One region of the Mesorhizobium humile genome, then DNA from elsewhere that is predicted to be linked to it. Evidence: riboswitches for the same ligand, from Rfam matches in the RefSeq annotation. Region 1 holds a riboswitch; each other region holds the start of a gene.
The links. Region 1 has a riboswitch for cobalamin ahead of RFM52_RS08830 (CbtB domain-containing protein). Riboswitches for the same ligand answer to the same signal wherever they lie in the genome.
Positions count from the first base shown of each region.

Region 2: linked by a shared signal. The riboswitch ahead of RFM52_RS03950 (DUF1636 family protein) and the one ahead of RFM52_RS08830 (CbtB domain-containing protein) in region 1 are both predicted to bind cobalamin.
Region 3: linked by a shared signal. The riboswitch ahead of bluB (5,6-dimethylbenzimidazole synthase) and the one ahead of RFM52_RS08830 (CbtB domain-containing protein) in region 1 are both predicted to bind cobalamin.

Region 1 is NZ_JAVIIV010000004.1:220,990-225,193, forward strand. Features, by position in the region: gene RFM52_RS08820 (hypothetical protein) at 1-509, opposite strand, end outside; gene RFM52_RS08825 (CbtA family protein) at 516-1,256, opposite strand; gene RFM52_RS08830 (CbtB domain-containing protein) at 1,360-1,569, opposite strand; adenosylcobalamin (AdoCbl) riboswitch at 1,569-1,714, opposite strand; gene RFM52_RS08835 (histidine phosphatase family protein) at 1,799-2,374, shown strand; gene RFM52_RS08840 (PilZ domain-containing protein) at 2,520-2,792, shown strand; gene RFM52_RS08845 (DUF6428 family protein) at 3,024-3,545, opposite strand; gene RFM52_RS08850 (ArsR/SmtB family transcription factor) at 3,588-3,938, shown strand; gene RFM52_RS08855 (MIP/aquaporin family protein) at 3,973-4,204, shown strand, end outside.
Region 2 is NZ_JAVIIV010000002.1:214,921-219,124, reverse strand. Features, by position in the region: gene RFM52_RS03960 (NADH-quinone oxidoreductase subunit A) at 1-331, opposite strand, end outside; gene RFM52_RS03955 (winged helix-turn-helix domain-containing protein) at 664-1,863, shown strand; cobalamin riboswitch at 1,893-2,095, shown strand; gene RFM52_RS03950 (DUF1636 family protein) at 2,136-2,564, shown strand; gene cobW (cobalamin biosynthesis protein CobW) at 2,567-3,604, shown strand; gene RFM52_RS03940 (cobaltochelatase subunit CobN) at 3,622-4,204, shown strand, end outside.
Region 3 is NZ_JAVIIV010000003.1:327,581-331,784, forward strand. Features, by position in the region: gene RFM52_RS06910 (hypothetical protein) at 115-1,095, shown strand; gene bluB (5,6-dimethylbenzimidazole synthase) at 1,096-1,833, opposite strand; cobalamin riboswitch at 1,878-2,054, opposite strand; gene RFM52_RS06920 (histone deacetylase family protein) at 2,170-3,096, shown strand; gene RFM52_RS06925 (exodeoxyribonuclease VII small subunit) at 3,100-3,351, shown strand; gene RFM52_RS06930 (DUF2277 domain-containing protein) at 3,396-3,662, shown strand; gene RFM52_RS06935 (pirin family protein) at 3,672-4,204, shown strand, end outside.

The DNA of each region.
Region 1 (4,204 bases):
CTGGGCTCGACGACCGCGCCGGTGCTGAAGGCCTCGCCGCTATACTGGCACAGGATCCAGGACGCGCCGCCGCGCACCATGTCGGCATCGATGTCTGAGATCAGCGCCTTGGCCTGACGCGTGGCCGCCGGCATCGTCGCCATGTAAGTGAGCAGCGCCTTGGCGGTGGCGAGATAGGCATGGCTGCATTCGTTGAAGGGGCTTTCCTCGTCGCCGAGGCTTCCCGGCATCAGGCCCCAGAGGCAGTAGGTGTATTGCAAATTGCCGTGATTGTAGAGCCGCCGGAAGGTCGGGTCGGTCACGGTCTGGCGCCGGGCAAGATCGATGATTTCACCACGGTAGCGCGCGATCACCGCCATCTGGCCATGCGTGAGGCTGGGGATCTGGATGCCCGGAGGAGGCGGGGCCGAGGATCCGCTATGCGCCTCGGCCGGAATGGCGATCAGAAGCGACTGCCAGATCGTCAAAAGGAAAACCGCCAGGGCAAACAGCCGTGGCGGCCGATGCATCGGAATTCAGGCGTAGCGGCGGGCAGGGCCGCGCTGGTCGCGCACCGCGACCACGCGCTCGGCAACCGCGCCGAAGCCGAGCCCGACGACGGTCCAGAGCACGAGCTGGATGCCGAGCGAGGCGACGCGGAACTGCCACAGCACCGTCGCCGAGAAGCTCTCCGGCACCTCATTGATGTCGGGAAGTGCTGCCTTCACCAGAGCGAAGACCACCAGGAAGGCGAGCCCTGCCACGATCGAAGCGTTCCAGGCGCCGAGCCGGTTCCACAGCCGCTGCGCCAGCCCGGCCGCCGCCACCATCGCCGCGATCGAGATCACGATCATGATGAAGAACAGTTCCGTGCGGTAGGCGATGGTCTCGGGGTTGCCGACGGCCGGCGGGTTCGCCGGATATTTGAGGCTGGGCACCACGATCACGGCCAGGAAGCCGAGCAGCGCCAGTAGCGCCGAGGTCCCGCGCGGCCCAAGCGAGCCCAGGCGGCCATAGGCATAGGCAAAGACCAGCGAGAACAGCCCGCCGAGCGCCGCGCCATAGACCAGCACGCCGGTAGCAAGGCCGATGCCGGCCTGCGTGGCGCGGCTGACCATCTCAGGCTCCGGCGCTTCGCCGGCGGCCTGGGCCTGCTGTTCCTCGAAGGCGATCGCCTTGTCGACCTGCGGCTCGCCATAGACGCGCGCGAAGGCAAACGCCAGAATCCCAGCGACCAACCCGACAAGCATGCCGCGCAGCAAAAGTTTTCCGACCATGTCAGCAGCCTTTCAAACAATCCGACCGAAAAACGCATAGCGATTTTCCGTCCGGAATTGCGTTAGACCAAACCTTAGGACGGTTCAGCGATGCCGAACCGCTTTAGTGGCAGGGGAAGCCGAGCAGGTGGCGGCCGTCATGCACGAATTCGTGCACCGCCGTGCCGCGGATCAGCGACGTCGCGCCTTCTTCCGCGCCGACGAAATAGATCATCAGCATCAGCATCAGGCCGGCGAAGATTGCCCAGGGCAGAAGCTCGCGGACCGGAATAGCAACCGGACCGTAGCTGGGGGCGAAGGTGGTGTCGGACATATTGACCTCCCGTGGGATACTGCGTCCCGTTGATCGAACAAATGCTGCGGAATAAGGCCTGACTTTCGGCTGGTGCCGATCACAGTGGCGCGACCGTGCCGGACTCGCACCGGCTTCCAATCCCGTATAGCGCTAAAACACTTGTCAGCACTTCGTTCGCCTGTCAACGACATGTAATGGCCAACAGGCTTCGCGCGGCCGAAATTTCACTGGACCACGGAGTTTTGGGATGCTCGCCCGCCTGACGATGATTGCAAGCGGTGCGACGCAGGCCACGCGCAAGGGTCGCTTTCCGAACGACGAGGCGCCGGAGCCGCGGGCTCTCGATCGCGCCGGCGCACTGGCCGCTTCGCTGCGCCGCGCCGACCGCGTCTGGACGAGCCCGGCGCTTGCCGCGCGGCAGACCGCTGAGGCACTCGGCCTTGACGCGACGGTCGAGCCGCTGCTTGGCGAGCAGGATTTCGGACGCTGGGCCGGCCTAAGCTTCGAGGAGGTGCAGGCCGAGGACCCGGAAGGCATGGCGGTCTGGTTCGCGGATGTGGACGCAGCACCCCATGGCGGTGAGTCGCTTGCCGCCGTCGCCCGGCGGGGTGCCGCGCTGATGGAACGCCTGGCCTCCGAGAGCGGCCACACCATCGCGCTCACCCATCCCGTGCCGATCCGCGCCGCCATCGTGCATGTGTTGGGCGCGCCGCTTTCCTCGGTCTGGAAGATCGACATCGAGCCGATGTCGCTCACCGAGTTCCGCGGCGACGGCCGCCGCTGGGTGCTGCACGCCAGCGGGGTCGTTGTTGGCACGAAATAGCGCTGGGAACCGCCCACCTGCCGACCGGCGGCAGCAGGCCAGGCCGAGCTTCGCCGTTTCAGTGATCGCTAACGGAACGGAAACGCCTCGCGGCTATTATACTGGTTCGTGGCAAGGAGGACTTTGCCTGAGGAGCCCGCCGGATATGGCCGACTATCCCGAGACCGAGCGTCGTCTTCATGCGCGCGAATTCGTGCTCAAGGAAGCCACGATCATTGCCGCCGGCGTCAGGATCGGCTGCTCGGTCAGGAACCAGCACGAGCAGGGCGCCGAATTGCGCGTCGGCGCCGATGTGGAGATACCGGACCGCTTCCTGCTCGAGGTTCCGGCCGACGATATGGTCTATCGCGCTTTGGTGCGGTGGCGGCGCAACGACCGCGTCGGCGTGGCGCTCTACAGCAACGCGCCGAAGGACTGACGCGCGGCCGTCTCACCAATTCGTCACTTGATCCTGCCCCAGGCGACGTGCAACCCGATACACATGGAACGCTACCGGGCCGAGCGCGTTCATTGCCGGATCAACAGGTATTTGCGAATGAGCAGGACAGCTGTTTGGGTGGCGCTGATCGCCATCGTTCTCGTGGGCCTTTACCTGTTGCAGGCCAATGGCATGATCAGATTTTAGCAGCGCCGCGCGACCGTCGCAGGATCAACAGCAGCGGTTCGCGCCGCAGCAAGGCTGGCTTGCCGCCGCCTGTTGCTTGAGCCAGCGGTCACGCGGCTTGCAGCTTGACGGTCGTGGCGACAGCTCGACCTCGACGGCCCCGCCGACAAGGCTCGGCTGGGCTGCCCGGTGCAGTTCCATCGGGCGCACGCCGTCGCTGACCTCGAAGGTCAGCTTCGCAGCCTGATCGAGCGCGACATGGTCCGCCACCTTGCGGATGATCGCTGCGAACTTGCCGGCCGGCATGTGGACCGGCCCGCCTTCGTCCACGTCCCATAGCTGGACGAAGATTTCCGACCATGATTCCGGATTCGCCTCGCAATCCAGCGCCGAGAACTGTCCCGCTTTCACCTCGGTGACATGGTAGCCCGGCTTTACCGGCCGCCCGTCATAGCGGAACACCAGCGGCCTGTCCTTGTGATCGGCCAGTGCCATCAGCAGGTCGCCGATGGTCAGGTCGGATGGATCCGTCGGAGCGACGTTTTTCCGATTGTCAGAAGAGAGCATGTCGGCTATTCCTCATTTCAATATTTCAAGGATTATTGAAACGTGGATGAACGTCAAGCCCTGATCGCCTTTGGCGCGCTGTCGCAGGAAACGCGCCTGCGCCTGCTGCGCCTGCTGGTCGTTGCCGGACCGGAAGGTATTGCCGCCGGTTCGCTCGCCGAAAAAGTCGAGGTCTCGCCTTCCAATGTCAGCTTCCACCTCAAGGAACTGGAGCGTGCCGGCCTCGTGACCGCGCGACGTGATGCCCGCTCGATCGTCTACAGCGCCGAATACGACGCGCTGTCCGGGCTGATCCGTTTCCTCATGGAGGATTGCTGCTCGGGTCGCCCGGAAATCTGCGCACCGGCGCTTGCCGCCCCTTGCTGCCGGCCGGGCGAGAGGAGCCGGCAATGACCGCCGCACCCGTTGCCCGGCCGAAGGCCAGCCGATGAATGCCTTCGATCTCTCGCGCCGGTTCGTGGCTGAAGCGCTGGGCACCGGCTTGCTGGTGGCGACAGTCGTCGGCTCCGGTATCATGGCCGAGACCCTGACGCATGACACGGCGCTGGCGCTGCTTGGCAACACGTTGGCAACCGGCGCTATGCTGGTGGTGTTGATCACCATCCTCGGGCCGATCTCCGGCGCGCATTTCAATCCGGCCGTTTCGCTGGTGCTCTGCC
Region 2 (4,204 bases), on a different contig from region 1:
AGGCAAAGCCGATGGTCAGCACCGCCAAAAACACCATCATCGACCAGAAGCCGAGCATGCCGACCTTGGAGAAGGAGACCGCCCATGGGAACAGGAAGGCAACCTCGAGATCGAAGATGATGAACAGGATCGACACCAGGTAGAAGCGGATGTCGAATTTCATGCGGGCGTCGTCGAACGAGTTGAAGCCGCATTCATAGGCGGAGAGCTTTTCCGGGTCGGGATTGCGGTAGGCCACCAGGAACGGCGCTATGAGCAGCGCAAGGCCGACGACCAGCGCCACGGCGATGAACAGGACGATCGGCAGATATGAACTCAGGAGTGCGCTCATGCGGCGGCTTTCCTTAGGCGGGCAGTTCACTTTGATTACAGCAACGAACTCTAATGCGGAAGCGTGACAGTTTAACCGCTGAACCGTTTTAAGAGGCCCATGCTGCAACGCGGCGAGGGTTAGCGCAGCGGTTTCGGTGACGCAAGTCAAACCTTGTTCAAATCGCGGCCCTGGACGCCTTATCGGAAGAAACTGGTCCGATCCGCTCTTGTTTGATTTCCTTCGCTTTTTACTCCACTTTTCTCTCCTGACATGTCTCCCGCCATTTGCCTGCTAGCATGGCCGGAATCACCGGCTAAAAACCAACGGACGATCTCGGCAAGGACACCTTGATGAAGGAGAAAATCTCGCTCGCCATGGCCAGGCGTATCGCGCTTGGCGCGCAAGGGTTCAACGACCCTCGCCCGGGAGGAGTACCCGACCGCCGGCACCTTGCGCGTGTGCTTTCGCGAACCGGCCTCTTGCAGATCGATTCCGTCAGCGCCGTGGTGCGCGCTCATTATATGCCGCTCTATTCTCGCCTCGGCCCCTACCCGCTTACGCTGCTCGACAACGCCGCGGTGACCCGCAAGCGCGCCGTCTTTGAATATTGGGCGCATGAGGCGTCGTTCCTCCCCGTCGAGACCTACCCGTTGATACGTTGGCGCATGCAGCGCGCCGAGCAGGGCGACGAAATGTATATCGGCCTCGCCAAATGGGGCCGCGAGCGCGGCGAACTGATCGAGGAGATCTACAAGGAGGTGGCCGAACGCGGGCCGATCGCCGCCTCCGACATCGAGGGCCACAAGGGCAATGGCGGCTGGTGGGGCTGGAGCGAGGCCAAGCACGCCTTCGAATGGCTGTTCTGGGCCGGCCGCATCACCACCGCCTACCGGCGCGGCTTCGAACGCTATTACGACCTGCCGGAGCGCGTTTTGCCGCAGGCGGTGCTTGACCTGCCCGTGCCCTCGGTCGAGGACGCGCATCGCGAATTGCTCCGCATCTCGGCTCGCGCCCACGGCATCGCCACCTATGGCGACCTGCGCGACTATTTTCGCCTTGCACCGGGCGACACGAAGGACCGCATCGAGGAACTGGTCGAAACTGGCGAATTGCTACCGGTGAAGGTCGAAGGCTGGGACAAGCCGGCCTATCTCCACAAGGATGCCCGTTTCCCGCGCCGCATCGAGGCCCGCGCCCTGCTCGCCCCTTTCGATCCAGTGGTTTTCGAACGCACGCGCACAGAAAAACTGTTCGGCTTCCGCTACCGTATCGAGATCTACACCCCGGCCGAAAAGCGCCAATACGGCTATTATGTGCTGCCTTTCCTGCTCGGCGACCGGATCGTCGCCCGCGTCGATCTCAGGGCCGACCGCCCGGCCAGCGTGCTGCGCGTTCACGCCGCCTATGCCGAAGTCGGGGCGCCGCCTGAAACCGCCGCCCAGCTCTTCGACGAGTTGAAGCAGATGCAGGCATGGCTCGGGCTGGAGGCGATCGAAGTGACGCCTGCCGGCGACCTCGGACCGGCGCTGGCCGACATCGCGGTGTCGTAGCCGCGCGTTGACACTGCCGCCTGCAAAAGCCTAAATCCGACCTAGACGGTCCCCTACCCGCAACGGCAGGGGCCAAGAGGGAATGCGGTGCGGGCCAAAAACCCAAATCCGCGGCTGTCCCCGCAACTGTAAGCGACGAGCCTTAGCCGAAAACCACTGGGATGTCCCGGGAAGGCGGCATTCAAGGCGACGACCCGCGAGCCAGGAGACCTGCCGTCTGAGACTTTGAGTATCCGAATGCCCGGCGGGTTTTCCGGGCAAGGAGCATGGTTTTGGATCGCAACGGCAGTTTCCCGGCTAAAGCAGCGGATTTTTCGTCCGAGCCCGACGACGCACTGGCCGGCGTGACCATTATTGTCTGCTCCTCCTGCCGCGACGAGACCGGTTCGGACGCGCATCCGCGCGCCGGCGCCTTGCTGGCCGAAGACACGCGCCGCGCCGCGTCGGGCGAAAACATCCGCATCCGCACCGTAGAATGCCTCGGCAATTGCAAGCGCCGGCTGAGCGCCGCGCTGCTGCGCGACGGCTGCTGGAGCTATGTGTTCGGCGATCTGAATACCGCCAGCGGCGCCGACCTCGTCGCCGGTGCAAAGCTCTTCGCCACCTCGACCGATGGCCTGATCCCCTGGCGCGGCCGGCCCGATTCCCTCAAGCGCGGCCTGGTTGCCCGCATCCCTCCCCTTGACATGCTGAAGGATTGACCATGAACGCTTCCGTTTCCCGTGTTCCCTGCACCGTCGTCACCGGCTTCCTCGGCGCCGGCAAGACGACGCTGATCCGAAACCTCATCGAAAACGCCAAGGGCAAGCGGCTGGCGATCATCGTCAACGAGTTCGGCGATGTCGGCATCGACGGCGAGATCCTCAAAGGCTGCGGCGTCGACGCGTGCCCGGAAGAAAACATCGTAGAACTCGCCAATGGCTGCATCTGCTGCACCGTGGCCGACGATTTCGTGCCGGCGCTCGACCAGATCCTGTCGCTCAACCCCAAGGTCGACCACATCCTGATCGAGACCTCCGGCCTCGCTCTGCCGAAGCCGCTCGTCCAGGCCTTCCAGTGGCCGACCGTGAAGAGCCGCGTCACCGTCGACGGCGTCGTCGCCGTGGTCGACGGCCCGGCGCTGGCCGACGGCCGCGTCGCCTCCGACATGGATGCCCTTCAGGCGCAGCGCGCCGCCGACGATTCCCTTGACCATGACGATCCGGTCGAGGAGGTGTTCGAGGACCAGATCGCCTGCGCCGACCTGATCATCCTGTCGAAGAGCGATTTGATGGATGCGGCCGGCTCGCAACGCGCCAACGCCGTCATCGGCGAGCACGTCGCGCGCGCCGTCAAAATCGTGCCGACCGCGCAAGGCAAGGTCGACCCGTCGGTGCTGCTTGGCCTCGGCCTCGCCGTCGAGGACGACATCGAGAACCGCAAGACCCATCACGACGATGAGCTCGACCACGAGCACGACGATTTCGATTCCTTCGTCCTCGACATTCCCGCGATTTCCAACCCGGATGAGCTGGCCAAGCGCGTCGCGCTAGCCGCCGAGCAGGAAAACGTGTTGCGCGTCAAAGGTTTCGTCGAGGTCGGCGGCAAGCCGATGCGGCTTCTGCTCCAGGCCGTCGGCCCACGCGTCAACCACTATTACGACCGCGCCTGGACGGCCGACGACGACCGCCGCTCGCGGCTTGTCGTCATCGGTCTCAAGGGGCTGAACCGCCCGGCGATCGAGCGTATCCTCGCCGGCTGAGGCAAATTCGGACCGCGATGCACATCCTCGCCACCACATCCGCTTCGCTCGACGATCTCGCCGAGCCGATCGACCTCAGGCAGACGCCTGCGGATGTCGTGGCCCTGTCCTTCACCGACAGCGACCTCGCCGGCCTGGCAGCCGCCTGGAAGGCGGATGCGGTGCGGCTGCCCTCGATGCGGCTGGCGGCATTGCGCGACCTTCGCCACCCGATGTCGGTCGACCTGTGGATCGACAGCGTTGCCCGCCATGCCAAGGTCATCCTTGTCCGCATCCTCGGCGGCTATGATTGGTGGCGCTATGGCTGCGACCAGCTCGCGGCGCTGGCGCGCGAGCGCGGCATCAAGCTCGCGCTGTTGCCCGGCGAGAGCCACGACGAGGATCAGCGGCTGATCGAGGCCTCGACCCTGCCGCGCCCCGAGCTCGACGCCCTGCTCGGCTATTTCCGCGAAGGCGGTCCGGCGAATATGAACGCGCTGGTACAAAGATTGGCACGGCTTGCCGGGTCGGAGGCGATAGTCGCCGAAGCGGTGAGCGTGCCGAAGGCGGGGTTTTACCAGCCGGGCCTGGGAGTCATCGACAAGCTTGATCCTTCAAATG
Region 3 (4,204 bases), on a different contig from region 1:
GCCGCGCGTTCTTTGAACGCGCAAAGGACGCTGTAAAACTTGATTTGGCGCATGATCCTTTTCCGAAAATCGATTCCGATTTTCGGGGTCATGCGCGGGTGGGAGAGTCGGGGCATGTGGGACTTCAGCATCGCCAGGTCGGTGTCCATCATGATGCGGACATGGCCGTTCATCGTCTTTCGCATGATCGTCTATTTCGGCATCACGGTCGCCTACATCATGGCGACCGGAACCGGCGCCAGCGTCGGCTACGGCGTCGGCCACATCTCGACCGACCCGGACGGACCGACGTCTTTCGCGCTCTGGGGCGGCGTGGTCGGCTTCGGCATCGTCTCGATCGCCGTCTACTGGATCCGCGAATACATTCTCTACGTGCTCAAGGCCGGTCATATCGCCGTCATGGTGCATCTGATCGACGGTCATGACGTTCCCGACGGCCAAGGGCAGATCGCCTATGCCAAGGAAGTGGTCACCCAGCGTTTCGCCGAGGCCAACATCCTTTTCGTCGTCGACCAGCTGGTCAAGGGCGCCATCCGCGCCATCACCGGCCTGATCGGCGGCATCGCCGCCTTCCTGCCCATTCCGGGCCTGAGCGGTCTCGTCAGCTTCATCAACACGGTCATCCGCATCTCGCTGACCTATGTCGACGAGATCATCCTCGGCTACAACATCCGCATCAATTCGAACTCGCCCTTCGAGACGGCCCGGCAAGGCGTCGTGCTTTACGCGCAGAACGGCAAGCACATGATCAAGAACGCCGTCTGGCTAGCGGTGATCATGTGGGGCGTGTCCTTCGTCATCTTCCTGTTGATGCTGGCGCCTGCGGCCGCGATCCTCTGGGTCATGCCGGGACAGCTTGCCGGCTGGGCCTTCGTGCTGGCGATCGTGTTTGCCTGGGCCTTCAAGGCGGCCTTCATCGAGCCCTTCGCCATCGCCTCGCTGATGCAGGTCTATTTCGAAGCCATCGAAGGCCAGACGCCCAATCCCGAATGGGACCGCCGGCTCGCCGAGGCCTCGTCCAAGTTCAGGGAACTGCGCGACAAGGCGTTGGGCTCCTTCGGCGGCTCGCGCTGGGATACGCCTCGGGCCGCCTGATTATGGCGTCGGCTGGTCGTCGTCACGAAGCCTCGCGATTGCCGATTTGAGCGGCGCTTCGCCGGCGCCGCGAAACGTCTCGCTCATCACCAGCTCCGGCAGCGGCAGGCGCTTGCCCCAGCCATGCGCTTCGAGGTCCGGTCTCGGCGCGAATTGCGACACGCGGCCGACGCACAGATAAGCGATCGGCGTGACATGCTCCGGGATCGACAAGAGCTGCTTCAGCGCCTCGGTCTCAATGATGCTGACCCAGCCGACGCCGACACCTTCCGCCCGCGCCGCCAGCCAGAAATTCTGCACCGCGCAGACGGTGCTGTAGAGATCCATCTCGGGGTTGTGCCAGCGCCCGAGCGGAGAGTCTTTCGAGCGCTGCCGGTCGCAGGTGATGCACAGGTTGAGCGCGCTTTCGCAGATGCCTTCGAGCTTCAGCTTGCGGTAGAGCGCCTGCCGTTCCGCCTCGATCGCCGGCAGTTCCTGTTCGCGCGCGGCGAGGAACAGATCGCGTACCTGCCGCCGCCTTGCCGCGTCGCGGATGACGATGAAGTTCCACGGCTGCATATAGCCGACCGACGGCGCGTGATGGGCCGCGGTGATCAGCCGCGCTAGCACGCTGTCGTCGAGATCGTCGGGGACAAAATGGCTGCGCACGTCACGCCTGGTGAACATCGCCCTGTAGACCGCGTCGCGCGCCAATTGGTCAAAGTCGTCGCCGCTCGTGGCGATCGCTGCTGCCGTCATCGCTTTTTCCCCTTGCGATAAGCAGTCTCCCGCCTGACCAAGCGGAAAACCATGTCTGCCAGGCCGGTCTTCTGGCTCGGGATCGTCCCGCACCGGCGCCTTCCCGTCATCGACAGTGGCTCTTGCCGGCGCGGTCCCCCTCACAGCGTTGGGCACGCCACGGATTTCAACCGTGTTCCCGATTCTCCCGCGTCGCGGGCACCAGGCAGCGACGAGACCTTACCGCGAAGCTTGGGCTGCGCCAATGGTGCCAGCGACACGGGTTGGCGCAATTTTCCCCAGCCATTCGGCTTTCAAACATGGTCATCCGCGCCGCCGGTGCCTAGATTAGGCGCCATGGCCACCCGTCTCTACACGCACCCGATCTTCCTGGAACATCTTACGCCGCCCGGACATCCCGAGCGGCCCGACCGCCTGCGCGCCATCGAGCGTGTGCTCGACGACGAGGCTTTTTCGGCGCTCGACCGCGTCAAGGCGCCCGAAGGCGACGAGAAAACCATCCTCTATGCGCACCCCGAGGATTTCGTCGAGCGCGTGCGCGCGGCGATCCCTGAGAACGGCATCGTCTCGATCGACGCCGATACCAGCGCCAGCCCGAAAAGCTGGCAGGCCGCGGTGACGGCCATCGGCGGCGCCAACGCCGCGGTCGACGATGTCTTCGAAGGCCGCGCCGCCAATGTCTTCGTCGCCGCGCGACCGCCTGGACATCACGCGGAGAAAAGCACCGCGATGGGCTTTTGCCTGTTCAACACGGCCGCGATCGCTGCCCGCTACGCGCAGAAGAAGCACCAGGCCGAGCGCGTCGCCATCGTCGACTGGGACGTCCACCACGGCAACGGCACCCAGGACATTTTTTGGGACGACCCGTCGGTGCTCTATTGTTCGACGCACCAGATGCCGCTTTATCCTGGCACCGGCGCGAAGAGCGAGACTGGCGCCGGCAACATCGTCAATGCGCCGCTCGCGCCGCAGACCGGCAGCGACCTGTTCCGCGACGCCTTCCTGTCGCGCGTGCTGCCGTCCATCGATGCGTTCGCGCCGGACCTGATCATCATTTCCGCCGGCTTCGACGCGCACCACCGCGATCCGCTGGCCGAGATCAACCTGACCGAGGACGATTTCGACTGGGCGACCGGCCAGCTGATGGAGCGCGCCGGGCGCCACAGCGGCAACAGGCTCGTCAGCCTGCTGGAAGGCGGCTACGATCTGCAGGGACTGGCATTTTCAGTCGCCGCCCATGTCGGGCGGCTGATGAAGGGATAGGGTATGGCAGTGGAAGGCAATGAGGACGTCAAGGCGATGAGCTTCGAGCAGGCGCTCGACGCGCTGGAGAAGATCGTCGACGATCTGGAGCGCGGCGACGTCCCGCTCGACCAGTCGATCAGGATCTACGAGCGCGGCGAGGCGCTGAAGGCGCACTGCGACCGGCTGCTGAAGGCCGCCGAGGACAAGGTCGAGAAGATCAGGCTGTCGCGCGACGGCAAGCCGGCAGGAACGGAGCCGCTGGACGCGGACTGATTTGGAATAGGGTGGGCAGAGCAAGCAGGTAAGGAGTTCAAGCCATGTGCCGCAACATCAAGACCCTGGCCAATTTCGAACCGCCGGCGACCAATGACGAAGTGCATGATGCTGCGCTTCAGTTCGTGCGCAAGCTCAGCGGCTCGACCAAGCCGTCCAAGCGCAACGAACATGCCTTCCACCATGCGGTGGAGGCGATCGCCGCGATCGCGCGCGAATTGATCGACTCGCTCGAAACCAGCCTGGAACCGCGCAACCGCGAGGAAGAGGCCGCCAAGGCGAAAGCCAGGTCGGCGCTGCGCTTCGCCTGAGGGACGGTCATGAGCTTCTTTCCGGGAAACGATCCTGAGCCCGGCGATGCCTTCGCCTGCGACCAGATCGAGCTGATGGTGGTTCCGAACGCCAAGGATATCGGCGGTTTCGAGGTGCGCCGCGCCTTGCCGACGGCAAAGCGCCGTCTGGTCGGGCCGTTCATCTTCTTCGACCGCATGGGACCGGCCATCCTGCGCGCCGGTCATGCGCTCGACGTGCGCCCGCATCCGCATATCGGGCTTTCCACCGTCACCTACCTGTTCGACGGCAAGATCAGGCACCGCGACTCGCTCGGTACCGAAATGGTGATCGCGCCCGGCGACGTGAACCTGATGACCGCCGGACGCGGCATCGTTCATTCCGAGCGCACGCCGGAGGAACTGCGCGGCGCGCCGATGTCGGTCTCCGGCCTGCAGACCTGGTTGGCGCTGCCCGACGGCAAGGAAGAAATTGCCCCGGTGTTCGCCAACACCTCGATGGCCCGCCTGCCTGAGATCGATGCTGAGGGCGTCAGCGGCCGCGTCGTCATCGGCGAATTCGA